2 regions of the Pseudomonas sp. GW823-FHT04A03 genome follow, and region 2 is predicted to be linked to the other one. Evidence: predicted binding sites of a transcription regulator. Region 2 holds the regulator's gene; the other holds the start of a gene.
What was found. The regulator sigma-54, encoded in region 2, starts transcription at its own class of promoters, with help from an activator protein. The targets are predictions, from matches to a motif close to ANTGGCATNNANNTTGCTNT.
Positions count from the first base shown of each region.

Region 1: a site for sigma-54 is predicted at 2,837-2,856, ahead of AC1Q9F_RS26900 (circularly permuted type 2 ATP-grasp protein). Genes of this name have one in related genera too.

Region 1 is NZ_JBXAIV010000016.1:13,367-20,959, forward strand. It holds gene AC1Q9F_RS26890 (transglutaminase family protein) at 1-434, opposite strand, end outside; gene AC1Q9F_RS26895 (alpha-E domain-containing protein) at 431-1,381, opposite strand; gene AC1Q9F_RS26900 (circularly permuted type 2 ATP-grasp protein) at 1,394-2,803, opposite strand; gene AC1Q9F_RS26905 (ribonuclease E inhibitor RraB) at 3,282-3,629, opposite strand; gene AC1Q9F_RS26910 (hypothetical protein) at 3,840-4,073, opposite strand; gene speE (polyamine aminopropyltransferase) at 4,230-5,105, opposite strand; gene AC1Q9F_RS26920 (PLDc N-terminal domain-containing protein) at 5,240-5,431, opposite strand; gene AC1Q9F_RS26925 (hypothetical protein) at 5,503-6,033, opposite strand; gene AC1Q9F_RS26930 (ankyrin repeat domain-containing protein) at 6,124-6,642, opposite strand; gene AC1Q9F_RS26935 (long-chain-acyl-CoA synthetase) at 6,740-7,593, opposite strand, start outside.
Region 2 is NZ_JBXAIV010000002.1:633,376-640,968, forward strand. It holds gene AC1Q9F_RS08860 (KdsC family phosphatase) at 1-278, shown strand, start outside; gene lptC (LPS export ABC transporter periplasmic protein LptC) at 287-859, shown strand; gene lptA (lipopolysaccharide transport periplasmic protein LptA) at 846-1,391, shown strand; gene lptB (LPS export ABC transporter ATP-binding protein) at 1,391-2,116, shown strand; gene AC1Q9F_RS08880 (RNA polymerase factor sigma-54) at 2,303-3,796, shown strand; gene hpf (ribosome hibernation-promoting factor, HPF/YfiA family) at 3,870-4,178, shown strand; gene ptsN (PTS IIA-like nitrogen regulatory protein PtsN) at 4,190-4,654, shown strand; gene rapZ (RNase adapter RapZ) at 4,657-5,514, shown strand; gene AC1Q9F_RS08900 (HPr family phosphocarrier protein) at 5,530-5,805, shown strand; gene AC1Q9F_RS08905 (ZIP family metal transporter) at 5,845-6,738, opposite strand; gene AC1Q9F_RS08910 (superoxide dismutase) at 6,769-7,380, opposite strand; gene AC1Q9F_RS08915 (DUF2753 family protein) at 7,382-7,593, opposite strand, start outside.

The sequences.
Region 1 (7,593 bases), on a different contig from region 2:
TCGGTGGCGCCCGGTTTGTAAGTCATGTGCTGGTTAAGCCCATGCATCAGGTCGATCAGTGCATTGCGGTCGCGGCGCTGTTTGCAGGACTTCTCGGCAAACGCTCGCAGCGCCTCGTCAGCTTCGGTGAGCCGGGTGAAACGCAGGAACGGCAACGCCGACTGACTCTCGTGCTCCGCCTCGCGCAACTCGTCGATATCCACCTGCCCCCGGGCGCCGATTATGATCGCTTCATGGGGCTCGTCCATGGTCAGCACATGCAGGATGTTGCCGAACGGATCAAGCTGGGCGCGCACCGGGCGCGGCAGGTCGAGCTGCCAGCTCAGCACATGCTGACGCTCGCTGTCATGGGGCGTCAGGCGCAGGTACTGGATGCTCGCGCGCACCTGATCTTCGTAGTGATAGGTGGTCTCGTGGCTGATGGAAAGTCTCATGCGGCCTCCAGGTAGGAACTGTGAATGGCGTTGCCCAGCTGGCGCACCAGCGGGATGAATTCGGTAAGCCAGGCGTGCAGCCCTTCCTCGAGAATTTCTTGAATGCCGGTGTAGCGCAGGCGCGCGTCCATTTCCGCCGCCAGTCGTTGTGCAGGGCGACCGTTGGCCCCCGGCAGTTGCGCGAGAATCTGGTCAATCTCTTCGGTGCAGGCCCGCAGCGAACGCGGCACGTCGGCGCGCAATAGCAGCAGCTCGGCCACATGCCGGGCGCCGGGCGCATCGCGATAGATCTCGGTGTAGGCCTCGAACGATGACAGCGCCCGCAACAGCGCACTCCACTGATAATAGGCGTGAGCGGTGCCGTCGCTGACTGCTTCGGCCTGATCGCCGGCCATCTCGTAACGGGCATCAAGCAGGCGCAAGGTGTTGTCCGCCCGCTCGATGAACGTACCCAGTCGAATGAAACGAAACGCGTCGTTGCGCATGATGGTGCCGTAGGACGCGCCCCGGAATAGGTGCGAACGTTCCTTGATCCACTCGCAGAAGCGGCTCATGCCGTAGCGGCTAAGACCCTGATTGGCGATCCCGCGAATCTCCAGCCAGGTGGCGTTGATGTTCTCCCACATGTCGGCAGTGATTCGCCCGCGCACCGCATGAGCGCTGGCCCGCGCCGCGCCGAGGCAGCTGTAGATGCTTGCCGGGTTGGCCGCGTCGAGGGCGAAGAAATGCAGCAGTCGCTCGGCATGCAGCTCGCCGTGACGTTCCAGGTAATCGTCCAGCGTGCCGGTGATCAGCAGCGGCATCGCCAGTTCGTGCAGACCGTCGCCACGGCCGTCCTGCGGCATCAGCGACAGCGAATAGCTGACATCGAGCATCCGTGCGAGGTTTTCCGCCCGCTCCAGGTAACGCGACATCCAGTACAGATCCGAGGCAGTTCTACTTAACATGGCAGGCTTCCTTCAATCCTCGACCACCCAGGTGTCCTTGGTTCCGCCGCCCTGGGATGAATTCACCACCAGAGAGCCTTCACGCAGGGCGACACGGGTCAAACCGCCGGGCACGACCCGGGTTTCGCGGCCGGACAATACGAACGGGCGCAGGTCGATATGGCGCGGCGCAATGCCGTTTTCGACAAAGGTCGGACAGGTCGACAGCGACAGCGTCGGTTGCGCGATGTACGCGTGGGGCTTGGCCTTGATCCGCTCGCGGAACGCATCGATTTCCGCGGTTGTCGCCGCCGGCCCCACAAGCATTCCGTAACCGCCGGAGCCCTGGGTTTCCTTGACCACCAGATCCGGAAGATTGGCCAGTACATGGGAAAGTTCAGACGGATTGCGGCATTGCCAGGTCGGCACGTTCTTCAGGATCGGCTCTTCGTCGAGGTAGAAACGGATCATCTCGGTGACGAATGGATACACCGATTTGTCGTCCGCCACGCCGGTGCCGATCGCATTGGCCAGCACCACGTTGCCGGAGCGATACGACGACAGCAGCCCCGGCACGCCGAGCATCGAATCCGGGCGGAAGGCCAGCGGATCGAGGAACGCGTCGTCGAGCCGGCGGTAGATCACGTCCACCGCTTTCGGGCCGTCAGTGGTGCGCATGAAGACTTTGTCGTCACGCACAAACAGATCCGCGCCTTCAACCAGTTCCACGCCCATTTCCCGGGCGAGAAACGCATGCTCGAAAAACGCGCTGTTGAACCGTCCCGGTGTCAGCACCACCACACTTGGGTCGTCGATGGGGCTAGAGCTTTTCAGGGTGTCGAGCAACAGGTTCGGGTAATGGTCGATCGGGGCGATTCGCTGGGCCGCGAACAGTTCGGGGAACAGGCGCATCATCATCTTGCGATCTTCGAGCATGTAGCTCACGCCGCTCGGCGTGCGCAGGTTGTCCTCGAGCACGTAATACGTGCCGTCGCCGTCGCGCACCAGATCGACGCCGGAGATGTGCGAATAGATATCGCGGTGCAGATCCAGCCCCTGCATCGCCAACTGGTATTGCTCGTTGGCCAGCACCTGTTCGGCGGGAATGATCCCGGCCTTGATGATGCGCTGCTCGTGGTAAAGGTCGGCGAGGAACATGTTCAACGCCTTGACCCGCTGGATGCAGCCGCGCTCGACGATCCGCCACTCGCTGGCGGGAATGCTGCGCGGAATGGTGTCGAAGGGAATCAGGCGTTCTGTCCCTTGCTCGTCCCCGTAGAGCGTGAAAGTGATCCCGGCACGATGGAACAGCAGATCGGCCTCGCGTCGCCGCTGGGCCAGCAGTTCGTCAGGCGTTTCGGCCAGCCAGCGGGCAAACTCCCGGTAATGCGGGCGGACCTGGCCGCCGGCATCGTACATTTCATCAAAATAGGTGCGGATCATGCCGTACTCCTTGTCACCCCGGACATACAGGCCTTCGCAAGGCCCGTGCCATCGGCATAAACGCTTTGATTTCAATCGGTTGGATATTCACGCCACATGCACCGCACCATTCCTGTGCGGCAAATGCCCCAACCTGATCGCCCCCGCTTCATTGCGACGCAGTCCCGTCGCCTATCACCAGCATAGTCAGAGTTGATTTCACTGCCCGCCGGCGGCTGCGGATAATCCGCGCATCCGCTGCAAAAACGTCGCTGACGAAGTACGCAGCTCCACTGATCCGGCTTGCCTCGGCAGCCCTCCCGGCCGTAACCCTGACCGGTTTCCTCTCCTTCCGGTCTTCCCTTTCAGCCACCTTTTCAGGTGGCTTTTTTTTGCGCCGGTTTCTTGTTTCAGGGTTTTGCCATGGGGCGTTCAGGGGGGCAGAAACGACAACGGCCGACCCGAAGGTCAGCCGTAGCTCGACATGTTGCGAGAGTGATCAGTTCAAACGGTGCCGGTTGCGGATCTCCTGTTTCACGCCCCAGCCTTCGATGATGCCGCCCAAGGGCTCGACCACCGCCGAAAAGCCCTGCTCGAAATCGCCAATGTCGTCGTAGGTTGCGTACATCACCTTGCTCAATTCCAGAGACCAGGCGCCGTCGTCGCGCGCACTGACCTGGGCATTGATGGATTCACCGCGAAATTTGCCTGCCGCCCTGCGCGCCCGCTCCTCGTCCGGGAAAATGGCGTAGAACTCGATGGGATGGAATCGGGAAAAATCGAAACCGCCTTCTTTCATGCGGCGCAGCACGCTGCTGCTGATGTCTTCTTGATAGGCTGTGCTCATGAATCGTCCCCCTCGCATAGATGGATAGACTTTCCGTATTCCCTGCACTGGCCCAAAGGGCCCGGGTGCTTACGGCAACCGCGTTGCCGGCGGGAAACAAGCATGTAGCTGACAAGACCAGACCTTAGCGATCCGTTCGCTGATCTCGCTTGCAGAGTAGCCCCAAGATAGAGCCGCTGCCAAGGTCTGGTAAGCAATGTAAAGGAAGATTCAGATTGGGGTGATGCTGCGGATTTCGATGCTGTTCTGGGTTTTCAGGCTTTTCACGCCGGCATCGGCGGTGCGCCCTTCCAGATCGTTCAGGTCAAGCTCGGCGGCGACTGGCAAGAGTCGTTCCTTGATGAGGCGTGCTGCCCGCTCATGGCTGGGGCATTCCTCGCACTCGAAGACTTCGTCGATCGTTTCACCATGATCGTCCACGAAAGTGACTTTCCACTTTGACATCGGAGCCTCCTCGATCAAACCCGCAAATGGGCTTACACCTATCTCGACTTTTGTCAGGATTGATCGTTCAAAAGGTTTACACCGATGCAACATGAAAAAAGCCGAGGCCGGTGTGTTTTCGCACACCGGCCTCGGCTTTTTCTTACCCGCGAACAATCAGTCGTTGCTTGGCTTGTTCACCGCTTGCAGCACGTATTGCGGCAAGGCGAAAGCACCGATGTGGATTTCCGGGTTGTAGTAGCGGGTGACGATGCCGCTGCCGATGAAGCGCTGTTGCAGCACCTCGCGGCTCAGCTTGCGGTAGGCCGGGTTGGTCGAGCCCCAGGCGAAGGTCATCGAACCGCCGATGTAGGTCGGCACGGCCGCCTGATAGAAGTGCCAGTCCGGGAACAAGCTGCGCAGGCGGCCGGCGGTGGTTTTCACTTCTTCGATCTGCATGAACGGCGTGCCGTTCTGGGTCACGAGGATGCCGCCCTCGTTCAGGCAGCGGTGGCAGGCCTGGTAGAAGTTTTCCGAGAACAGCACTTCGCCCGGGCCGATCGGGTCGGTGGAGTCGGAAATGATCACGTCGAACTTTTCGGTGGTAGTGGCGACGAAACGCATGCCGTCGTCGATTACCAGGTTCAGGCGTGGATCGTCGTAGGCGCCCTTGGAGTGGTTTGGCAGGAATTCCTTGCACATGTCGACCACGGTGCCGTCGATCTCGACCATGGTGATGTGCTCGACGCTGGCGTGTTTGGTCACTTCGCGCAGCATGCCGCCGTCGCCGCCGCCGATGATCAGCACGCGCTTGGCGGTGCCGTGGGCAAGGATCGGCACGTGGGTGAGCATTTCGTGGTAGATGAATTCATCGGCTTCGGTGGTCTGGATCACGCCGTCCAGCGCCATCACCCGGCCCATGCGCGGGTTCTGGAAAATCACCAGGTGCTGGTGCTCGGTGCGCACTTCGTGCAGCAGTTTTTCCATGCGAAAACGCTGGCCGTAGCCTTCGTAGAGGGTTTCCAGGTATTCGCTGGTCTTGGTGACGGTCATGGTGAAGTGCTCCGATGAATGCGCGGGCGCCAATCGTCAGGTTCGATTGCCCGGGAAAGGCGCGCATTCTACGTTGCCGAAGATGACAGGTCGAACCTCAGTTCATCGGCCCGACCCAATCAGGCTGCGAACGGTCAGATCCGCACATTGCCCCGCGGCCCGGCAATCGCCCAGATGATCAGGCCCAGCACCGGCAGGAGGATGATCAGCAGCACCCAGAGGATTTTCATCCCGGTCTCAGCGCCGCTTTTCAGCACATTGATGATCGCCCAGATGTCGAGCGCAAGAATGATCAGGCCGACCAGGCCGTTGAACGTGGAACCCATGGTGTCGCTCCAGAATAGTGGCATGCACTTTTAGGATAGACGGTCGCGCACAGGGTTCCCTTTTATTGCATTCAGACGTGAACGGCGACCTTCAGGGCTTCCAGCGACGGCGCGGCGGCAATGCCGACTTCGGCGCACAGTTCCAGCACGCGCGGCACGTCGTTGCCGTAGACCAGCACCACTTGCAACTCGTCGTCGAGCAACTGGCTGAAGTTCATCAGCATGTAACCGCCGTTTTCCTTGTTCAGGCTGCTCATCTGCACCTGGATGCGGTTGAGCGCGGTCAGCGCTTCGGTCTTGGCCAGTTGCTTGGGCTTGAGGTTGAAGTCGACGCCCGGGCCGAACGAAGCAACGATCTGCGCGAACAGGTCGGCGTAAGTATCCGCCTGGAACAGCACGGTCTCCGGCAGGCTGCCGACCACGACCCACTCGCCCAGCGGAATCGGGAAAGTGTCGTCGTAGTTGATGTCCGGGTTGGCGGTCAGAAAAGCGTCGGCATCGGCGTAGGCCTGTGCCGCTTCGTCAGCGACCTTCTGAATCTCGTCGTCGCCCATGCAGCCGGAGCTGATTTTGCTGATGAGTTCGGCGAGTGCGGCTTTCATGGGGGCGGATCCTGTGGCGAAGAGAATTTTGAGGGCGCGAAGGATAGCGCATTCTCGCCTTCGCCACAGAGCGGGTTCCGGCCAGCGGCTTCAGCCCAGCAGTTTTTCCAGCTGCGCGGTGGTGTCCACAGCGCCCATGGTGCGGGCCGCGTCCAGCGCGGTGATGCCGTTGGCGTCCTTGGCTTTCGGATCGGCGCCCTGGTCGATCAGGAAGTCGACGATTTCAACGCGGTTGAACATCGCCGCCATCATCAGCGCCGTGCGACCGTCGAACGAGGCGCCTTCGATCTGCGCGCCACCGGCAACCAATGCCTTGACCACCGCCAGGTCACCCTTGAACGCGGCGCCGGCAATCGGGCTCTGGCCGTTGCCGTTGCGTTGTTCCGGATCGGCCTTGTGCTTGAGCAGCACTTGCACCGCGTCCACGTGACCGTAGTAACTGGCGAGCATCAGCAGGGTGTCACCCTTGCTGTTGGTCAGGTTCACCGGCAGACCGGCAGTGATTAGGCGATCCAGCATCACCGCATCGCCCTCGCGCGCCTTGTTGAATACTTGCTCGGTGAATTCGGCAGCTTCTTCGGGGGTCATCTGGCGGCTTTGGTCGGACATGGGGCAACTCCACTTTCGGTCAATCGGAAAGCCGATAGTTTCCCGAGCGCGGCGATAGCTGTCATCCCCTTTTTTCAAAGACTGCCGATAGCCAATATCAATAACGGAACCTGCCTGCCCGGATGTCCGCAAGAATTTCATCCGTGACCTGCACGTAGGTTTCAGTCCCCGGCAGCCAAGCATAAATCGGGTCATCGCCCCTCTGGCCGGGGTCGAAGCCTTCGGTTTTCAGGCGGGTCTTCTGGTATTTGAAGGTGCCGGTGGTTTCCATTTTTACCTTGACCCGCAGGAACAGCGGCACCGCGTATGCCGGCATGCGCTGGCGGGCGAAGGCCAGCAGTTCGGCGAAATCCAGGGTCGCCAAAGACTCGGCTGGGGTGATCGCCGCCATCCCGGCGCGGCCATTGGTGTTGGGGATTTCCACGCCATAGGCCACGGCTTCTGAAATGTGCGGATGCTGGAGCAGCAGATTTTCGACCTCGGTGGTCGAGACGTTCTCGCCCTTCCAGCGGTAGGTGTCGCCGAGGCGGTCGACAAACTGTGCGTGGCCGAAACCGATGTTGCGCAGCAGATCGCCGGTGTTGAAGAAGCGGTCGCCCTTGGTGAACACGTCCAGCAATACAACCTTGGCGGTTTTCTGCGGATCGGTGTAGCCGTCCAGCGGCGCCTTGTCGTCGATCCGCGCCAGCAGCAGGCCTCGCTCGCCCCGACCGACCTTGCGCATGAATCCGTCAGTGCCACGAATCGGTTCGCCGCTGTCCTGGTCGTAGGCAACCAGCTCCCAGGCCATCAGCGAAAAACCGATGGTGTTGTCGAAATTGAGGATGTTGGTGAAGCCGATATTGCCGTCGCTGGCCGCGTACAGCTCACAGATGTGATCCACGCCGAAGCGGGTCTTGAACTCGGCCCACGCGCCGGGCCGCAGACCGTTGCCGATCATCTTGCGCACAT
Region 2 (7,593 bases):
AGGGGCGCGAAGACAAACTGGTCGTTCTCGACGGTCTTCTGGAGCAACTGGGCCTAAGCTATGAACAAGTGGCCTATCTCGGTGACGATCTGCCCGACCTGCCGGTGATCCGCCGCGTGGGGCTGGGCATGGCCGTGGCCAACGCCGCTGCCTTCGTGCGCGAACACGCTCACGGCGTTACCCAGGCCCGTGGCGGCGAAGGTGCCGCCCGCGAATTCTGCGAACTGATCCTGCGCGCCCAAGGCAGCCTCGACGCCGCCAACAACGCGTACCTGTGAGTCCAACCATGTTTAGCAAAAAGTTTCGCAACATCCTGCTGTTCGGTTGCATCGCAGCGATATTCGGTGCGGTGGGCTACTGGAATATCAGCCCGGAACGCTTCCTCGACAAACCGCCGGTCTCGGCAGAAGAAAGCCCGATCGACTGGTATGCGACCAATACACACACGATCCAGTACCTCGAAGACGGCAAAGTGCAGTACGAAATGACGTCCGAGAAGGCCGAGCACGTCAAGGTGACCGACATTACACTGGTCACCAAGCCTGATCTGAACATGTTCCGTGGCACCGATTTCCCGTGGCACGTGACCAGTGAGCGGGGCGAAGTGAATTCCGGTGGCACCGAGGTCGAGCTGATCGACTCGGTACGCGTCAAGCGCACCGACGAAAAGAACCGCGACACCCTGATCACCTCCACTCGCATGACGGTGTTTCCGCAGCAGCAATATGCGCAGACCCAGCAACCCGTTAGAATCGACGGCGCTGGCGGTGTATCGACTGGCGTAGGAATGAAAGCGTATTTGAAGGAAAGCAGGATACACCTGCTATCGAACGTAAGAGGACAGTATGAGGCTCGTTAAAACCCTCCCTATTTTGCTCAGTCTGGGCGCAGCACTGGGAAGCGTGAGCGCCTGGGCTCTGCCGAACGATCAAGAGCAGCCAATCCGCATTCAGGCCGACGATGCCCAGCTGGACGACAAGAATGGCGTTGCCACCTATAAAGGTGACGTGATCATCACCCAAGGTTCGATGATCGTCAAAGGCAACACCGTGACCATGACCCGTGCGCCGAACGGCGACATCGACGTCGTGACGTCGGTGGGCAACCTCGCTTATTTCGAACAGTTGCAGACTGCCGGCGACGCCAAACCTGTCCAGGGCTACGGCGTGACCATTCAGTACCACGCGCAGCAGAACCGCGTTGTGCTGATCGACAAGGCCAAGGTCATCGACAAGGACAACAACGTCACTCAAGGCGAAAAAATCGTCTATGACACGGTGAAGAAACTGGCCAGCGCCGGTCGAGCCACTGGCAGCAAGGTTACCGAAGCGCGTCCGCGTATCGACATGGTGATCCAGCCGAAGAAGAAAACCGACGAGAAAACCCAGTAATGGCAACTCTGAAAGCTCAGCACCTGGCCAAGGCCTATAAAAGCCGCCAGGTCGTGCGCGACGTCAGCCTGTCGATCGACAGCGGTCAGATCGTCGGCCTGCTCGGCCCCAACGGCGCCGGCAAGACCACCTGCTTCTACATGATCGTCGGCCTGGTCCAGGCCGATCAGGGTCGCGTACTGATCGACGATCTGGACGTCAGCCACCAGCCGATGCATGGTCGCGCCAAGGCCGGTATCGGCTATCTGCCGCAAGAAGCGTCGATCTTCCGCAAACTGTCGGTGGCCGACAACATCATGGCCATCCTCGAAACCCGTCAGGAACTCGACAAGGCCGGTCGTCGCAAGGAGCTGGAGAGCCTGCTGCAGGAATTCCACATCAGCCATATCCGCGACAACCTCGGCATGAGCCTGTCCGGTGGTGAGCGCCGCCGCGTGGAGATCGCCCGCGCACTGGCCACGGCACCGAAGTTCATCCTGCTCGACGAACCGTTCGCCGGTGTCGACCCGATCTCGGTCGGCGACATCAAACAGATCATCCATCACCTCAAGGCCAAGGGCATTGGTGTACTGATCACCGACCACAACGTCCGTGAGACGCTGGATATCTGCGAAACCGCTTACATCGTCAACGACGGCCAGTTGATCGCCGAAGGCGACTCCGCGACCATCCTCGCCAACGATCTGGTGAAGGAAGTCTATCTGGGTCACGAGTTCCGCCTGTAAGCGCGACAGCATTCGACCAGCCGTCCGGGTGCTGTAACGTTGAAGCGCCTTTTTATACGCTTTTATTGTTACAGCGCTCTAGGCAAACACGACAGTTTCAGGCATATAATTTGCTTAAGTTTGGCGCTCCGGCGCCCTGTAGTGGATGGCGCATAGCGCCGGCGAATAAGGTGTTAAGCCCCTGCCATGAAACCATCGCTAGTCTTGAGAATGGGCCAGCAGCTGACGATGACACCGCAGCTGCAACAGGCCATCCGCCTGCTCCAATTGTCGACCCTGGATCTGCAACAGGAAATCCAGGAGGCTCTGGAATCCAATCCGATGCTCGAACGCCAGGAAGACGGCGACGACTTCGACAACTCCGATCCCATGGCCGACAACGCCGAACAGAAGCCCAACACCGAGATCCAGGAACCCTCCTATCAGGAGACCGCGCCGACAGTCGACAACCTCGAAGACGGCGAATGGAACGAGCGAATCCCCAACGAACTGCCCGTCGACACCGCCTGGGAAGACGTCTACCAGACCAGCGCCAGCAGCCTGCCGAGCAGCGACGATGACGAGTGGGACTTCACCACCCGCACCTCCGCCGGCGAGAGCCTGCAAAGCCACCTGCTGTGGCAGTTGAACCTGGCACCGATGTCCGACACCGATCGCCTGATCGCCGTTACCCTGATCGATTGCATCAACAATCAGGGTTACCTCGACGAAACCCTCGAAGAAATCCTCGACGCCTTCGATCCGGAACTCGACATCGAGCTGGACGAGATCGAAGCCGTCCTGCACCGCATCCAGCAATTCGAACCGGCCGGCATCGGCGCACGCAATCTGGGCGAATGCCTGCTGCTGCAATTGCGCCAGCTGTCGGCCAAGACCCCTTGGCTGGCCGAGGCCAAGCGTCTGGTCACCGATTACATCGATTTGCTCGGCAGCCGCGACTACAGCCAGCTGATGCGGCGCATGAAACTCAAGGAAGACGAGCTGCGCCAGGTCATCGAACTGGTGCAGAGCCTCAACCCGCGCCCGGGCTCGCAGATCGAATCCACCGAAGCCGAGTACGTGGTGCCTGACGTCATCGTGCGCAAGGACAACGAACGCTGGCTGGTCGAGCTGAACCAGGAGTCGGTGCCGCGCCTGCGGGTCAACGCCCAGTACGCAGGCTTCGTGCGCCGCGCCGACACCAGCGCCGACAACACCTTCATGCGCAATCAGTTGCAGGAAGCCCGCTGGTTCATCAAGAGCCTGCAGAGCCGCAACGAAACCCTGATGAAAGTGGCCACCCAGATCGTCGAGCACCAGCGCGGCTTTCTGGAATACGGCGACGAAGCCATGAAGCCGCTGGTGCTGCATGACATCGCTGAAGCAGTAGGCATGCACGAGTCGACGATTTCCCGGGTGACCACGCAGAAATTCATGCATACCCCACGGGGCATATATGAACTGAAATACTTTTTCTCCAGCCATGTGAGCACCTCCGAAGGCGGTGAATGCTCGTCCACGGCGATCCGCGCGATCATCAAGAAACTGGTTGCCGCGGAAAATCAGAAAAAGCCGTTGAGTGACAGCAAGATCGCTGGTTTACTGGAGGCACAAGGCATTCAGGTGGCTCGCCGCACCGTCGCCAAGTACCGCGAATCCCTCGGGATCGCGCCTTCGAGCGAACGCAAGCGGTTGATGTAAGCCACGTTACAGCGTTCCAGTGGCAGGCTCTTCGGCCTGCCGCTTTATGCACTGGCAACGAAGGAGAAGCTGTATGCAAGTCAACATCAGTGGACACCAACTGGAAGTTACCCAACCTCTCCGTGAATACGTTGAGCAAAAGCTCAAGAGGCTTGAGGGACATTTCGACAAGATCACCAACGTGCAAGTCACGATGTGCGTCGAAAAGCTGAAGCAGAAAATCGAAGCCACGCTGCATATTCCCGGCAACGAGGTCGTCGCAAACGCGGAACATACCGATATGTACGCTGCGATCGACGCGCTGACCGACAAGCTTGATAAACAACTCAAAAAGCATAAGGAAAAGACCCAGAGCCTGCTCCAGGGCGCTACCGGTCGATAACCCCCACCCCCATGATCCGACTTGAAAGTATCCTGACCCCCGGCCGTTCCCTGGTGAACGTGCCGGGCGGCAGTAAAAAGAAAGCCCTCGAACAAATTGCCAACCTGATCGCCCGGGAAGTCCCGGATCTGGAGATGCAAGATGTCTTCGAGGCATTGATTGCTCGTGAAAAACTGGGTTCCACCGGTTTTGGCAACGGCATCGCCATTCCTCACTGCCGCCTCAAGGGTTGCGAAGCGCCAATCAGTGCGCTGATGCACCTTGACGCTCCTATCGATTTCGACGCTATCGACGGCGCGCCTGTGGACCTGCTGTTCGTCCTTCTGGTGCCGGAAGCCGCCACCGACGCGCACCTGGAACTGTTACGCCAGATCGCCAGCATGCTCGACCGCAAAGACGTGCGCGACAGACTGCGCAGCGCGCCAAGCAACGAAGCGTTGTACCAGGTTGTACTGGAAGAACAGAACAGGCCGTAACCATGCGCTTGATCATTGTCAGTGGCCGTTCCGGCTCGGGTAAAAGTACCGCCCTGGATGTCCTTGAGGACAACGGCTACTACTGCATTGACAACCTGCCGGCCGGTTTGCTGCCAGATCTCGCCGAGCGCGCGCTGGTCCACACCGAAATGCTCCAGCCGCTGGTTGCCGTCTCGATCGATGCGCGCAACCTGCCGAGCCACCTGTCGCGGTTTCCCGAGCTGCTTGAGGAAGTCCGCAGCCGGCATATCCAGTGCGATGTCCTGTACCTGGACGCCGATGACGAAACGTTGCTCAAACGTTTTTCGGAAACCCGTCGTCGTCACCCGCTCAGCAATGCCAACCGCTCGCTGGCCGAAGCCATCAACGACGAAACCGCCCTGCTGGGCCCGATCGCCGACCTGGCCGACCTGAAGGTCAACACCACCAATCTGAACCTCTACCAACTGCGCGATACCATCAAGCTGCGACTGCTGAACCAGCCGGAGCCGGGCACCGCGTTTCTGGTGGAGTCGTTCGGTTTCAAACGCGGCATGCCGGTGGATGCGGATCTGGTGTTCGATGTACGCTGCCTGCCCAATCCGTACTGGAAACCGGAGTTACGTGCGCAATCCGGGCTCGATGAGCCTGTGGCCGAATACCTGGCAGCGCAGCCGGAAGTCGAAGAGATGTTCCAGGACATCTATGCCTATCTGTTCAAATGGCTGCCGCGCTTTGCTGCCAGCAATCGTGCCTACGTGACCATTGCCATTGGCTGTACCGGCGGACATCACCGTTCTGTCTACCTGACCGAACGCCTGGGTCAGGCCTTGCAAAAAACCCTGAAAAACGTCCAGGTCCGCCACCGCGACCTCAGCTAAAGGATTCACACCGCGATGCCTGCTCGTGAAATCGAAATCATCAACAAGCTGGGCCTGCACGCCCGCGCATCGGCAAAGTTCGTCGGAGTGGCGGGCCAGTTTCCCGATTGCACGATCAGAGTGGGCCGCACCCCGGAAACCACGGTTGACGGTAAAAGCATCATGGCAATGATGATGCTCGCTGCGGGCAAGGGCACCAAAATCCACCTGAGTACCGATGGCCACCAGGAACAGGAAGCCATGGACGCGCTGGTGACACTGATCAACAACTACTTCGACGAAGGTGGTTGAAAACGTTTGAGGCGAGGGAGTCAGCTCCCTCCTCCCGGTTCATCCCAACGCAGTATCCATCACCATCATCAGACAGAAGCCGATCAACAACCCCAGGCTTGCCAGCTTCTCGTGACCATTGCGTCGCGATTCCGGGATGACCTCATGAGTCACCACCAGCAACATGGCACCCGCCGCCAACGCCAATCCCAAAGGCAGCAACAACTCGGCAAGACTGACCAGCCACGCGCAGAGCAGCGCGAACACCGGTTCGACCAGACCTGACGCTGCACCAATCAAAAACGCCTTGACCCGCGACATCCCGGCACCGGCCAGTACCAGTGCAATCACCAGCCCTTCCGGCACATCCTGCAAGGCAATGCCCATTGCCAGGCTGTCTGCGTCCGGCATACCACCGCCGGCCGATACTCCGACCGCCATGCCTTCCGGGATGTTATGGGCAATGATGGCGAACACGAACAACCAGATCCGCGGCGGAATGACCGGATGCTTGACGGTACCGATGAGCATTTCCGGCGAAGCGCCCGACACCCGGCGATCAACCAGATACAGGCCGAAAGCTCCGAGCATGATGCCGAAGCAGATCAGGCCGCTGGCGCCCCATGGGCTCAGGCCCAGACTTTCGGCGGCGGCAATTCCCGGCACGATCAGCGAAAACGCAGTTGCTGCCAGCATCACACCGGCGCCAAAACCCAGCAGCGTATCGCCCAACGCCTGGGGCATATTGCGAATCACCAGCACCGGAACGGCTCCCAGTGCGGTGCCGAGGGCGCAGATCGCGCCGCCCTGCAATGCCCGGGACAATCTCGGCTCCAGATTCAGCCATTCCAGTCCGTGGGCAACCAGCAAGGTCATGCCCGCCAACAGCAATAGCGATCCAATTGCGTAACGAAACATACGCCCACTTCCGATCGCCAGTGTTTCAGTGCCCATAGTCAGCCTTGGATTGTTTTTATAGGAGACTTAAACCAGTGCGGCCTGATAGCGCGCAGCGACTTCCGGCCAGTTGATCACGTTGTAGAACGCGCTGATGTATTCCGGCCGACGGTTCTGATAACGCAGATAGTAGGCGTGCTCCCACACGTCGAGGCCGAGAATCGGCGTATTGCCGTTCATCAGCGGGCTGTCCTGGTTACCGCTGCTTTCCACCACCAGCTTCTTGTCCGGCGTCACGCTGAGCCACGCCCAACCACTGCCGAAGCGGGTCAGCGCGGCTTTGGTGAAGGCTTCCTTGAAGCTGTCGAGGCCACCCAGTTGCTCATCGATCGCCTTGGCCAGCGCGCCGTCCGGCTTGCCGCCACCGCCGGGCACCATCACTTCCCAGAACAACGAATGGTTGGCGTGACCGCCGCCCTGGTTGATCACCGCCGCGCGGAGCTTTTCCGGCAACTGCTGGACGCTGGCGACCAGTTTCTCCACCGGCCACTCCGCGAACTCGGTGCCCTCGACCGCAGCGTTCAAGTTATTGATGTAGGTCTGGTGATGCTTGGTGTAATGGATCTCCATGGTTTGCGCATCGATGTGCGGCTCCAGTGCGTCGTAGGCGTAAGGCAAGGCTGGCAGGGTAAAAGCCATTTCAATGGACTCCATGGTGCTGTGGGGCAGGCGCGCGGCGCGCATTGCCGGTATCTGGGTGCAGCAAACGCTGGGTGCGCGGGTATTCGCCGTGTTCGCTGATGAAATTGAGCAGCTCGACGTAGGTTTTGCTGCTCTGGCGCAGCGCTGCTTCACGCAGCGCCGGGCGCAGGCGCTCGTCCTGCATGGTCTGCAACAGCCGTTGATGGATCG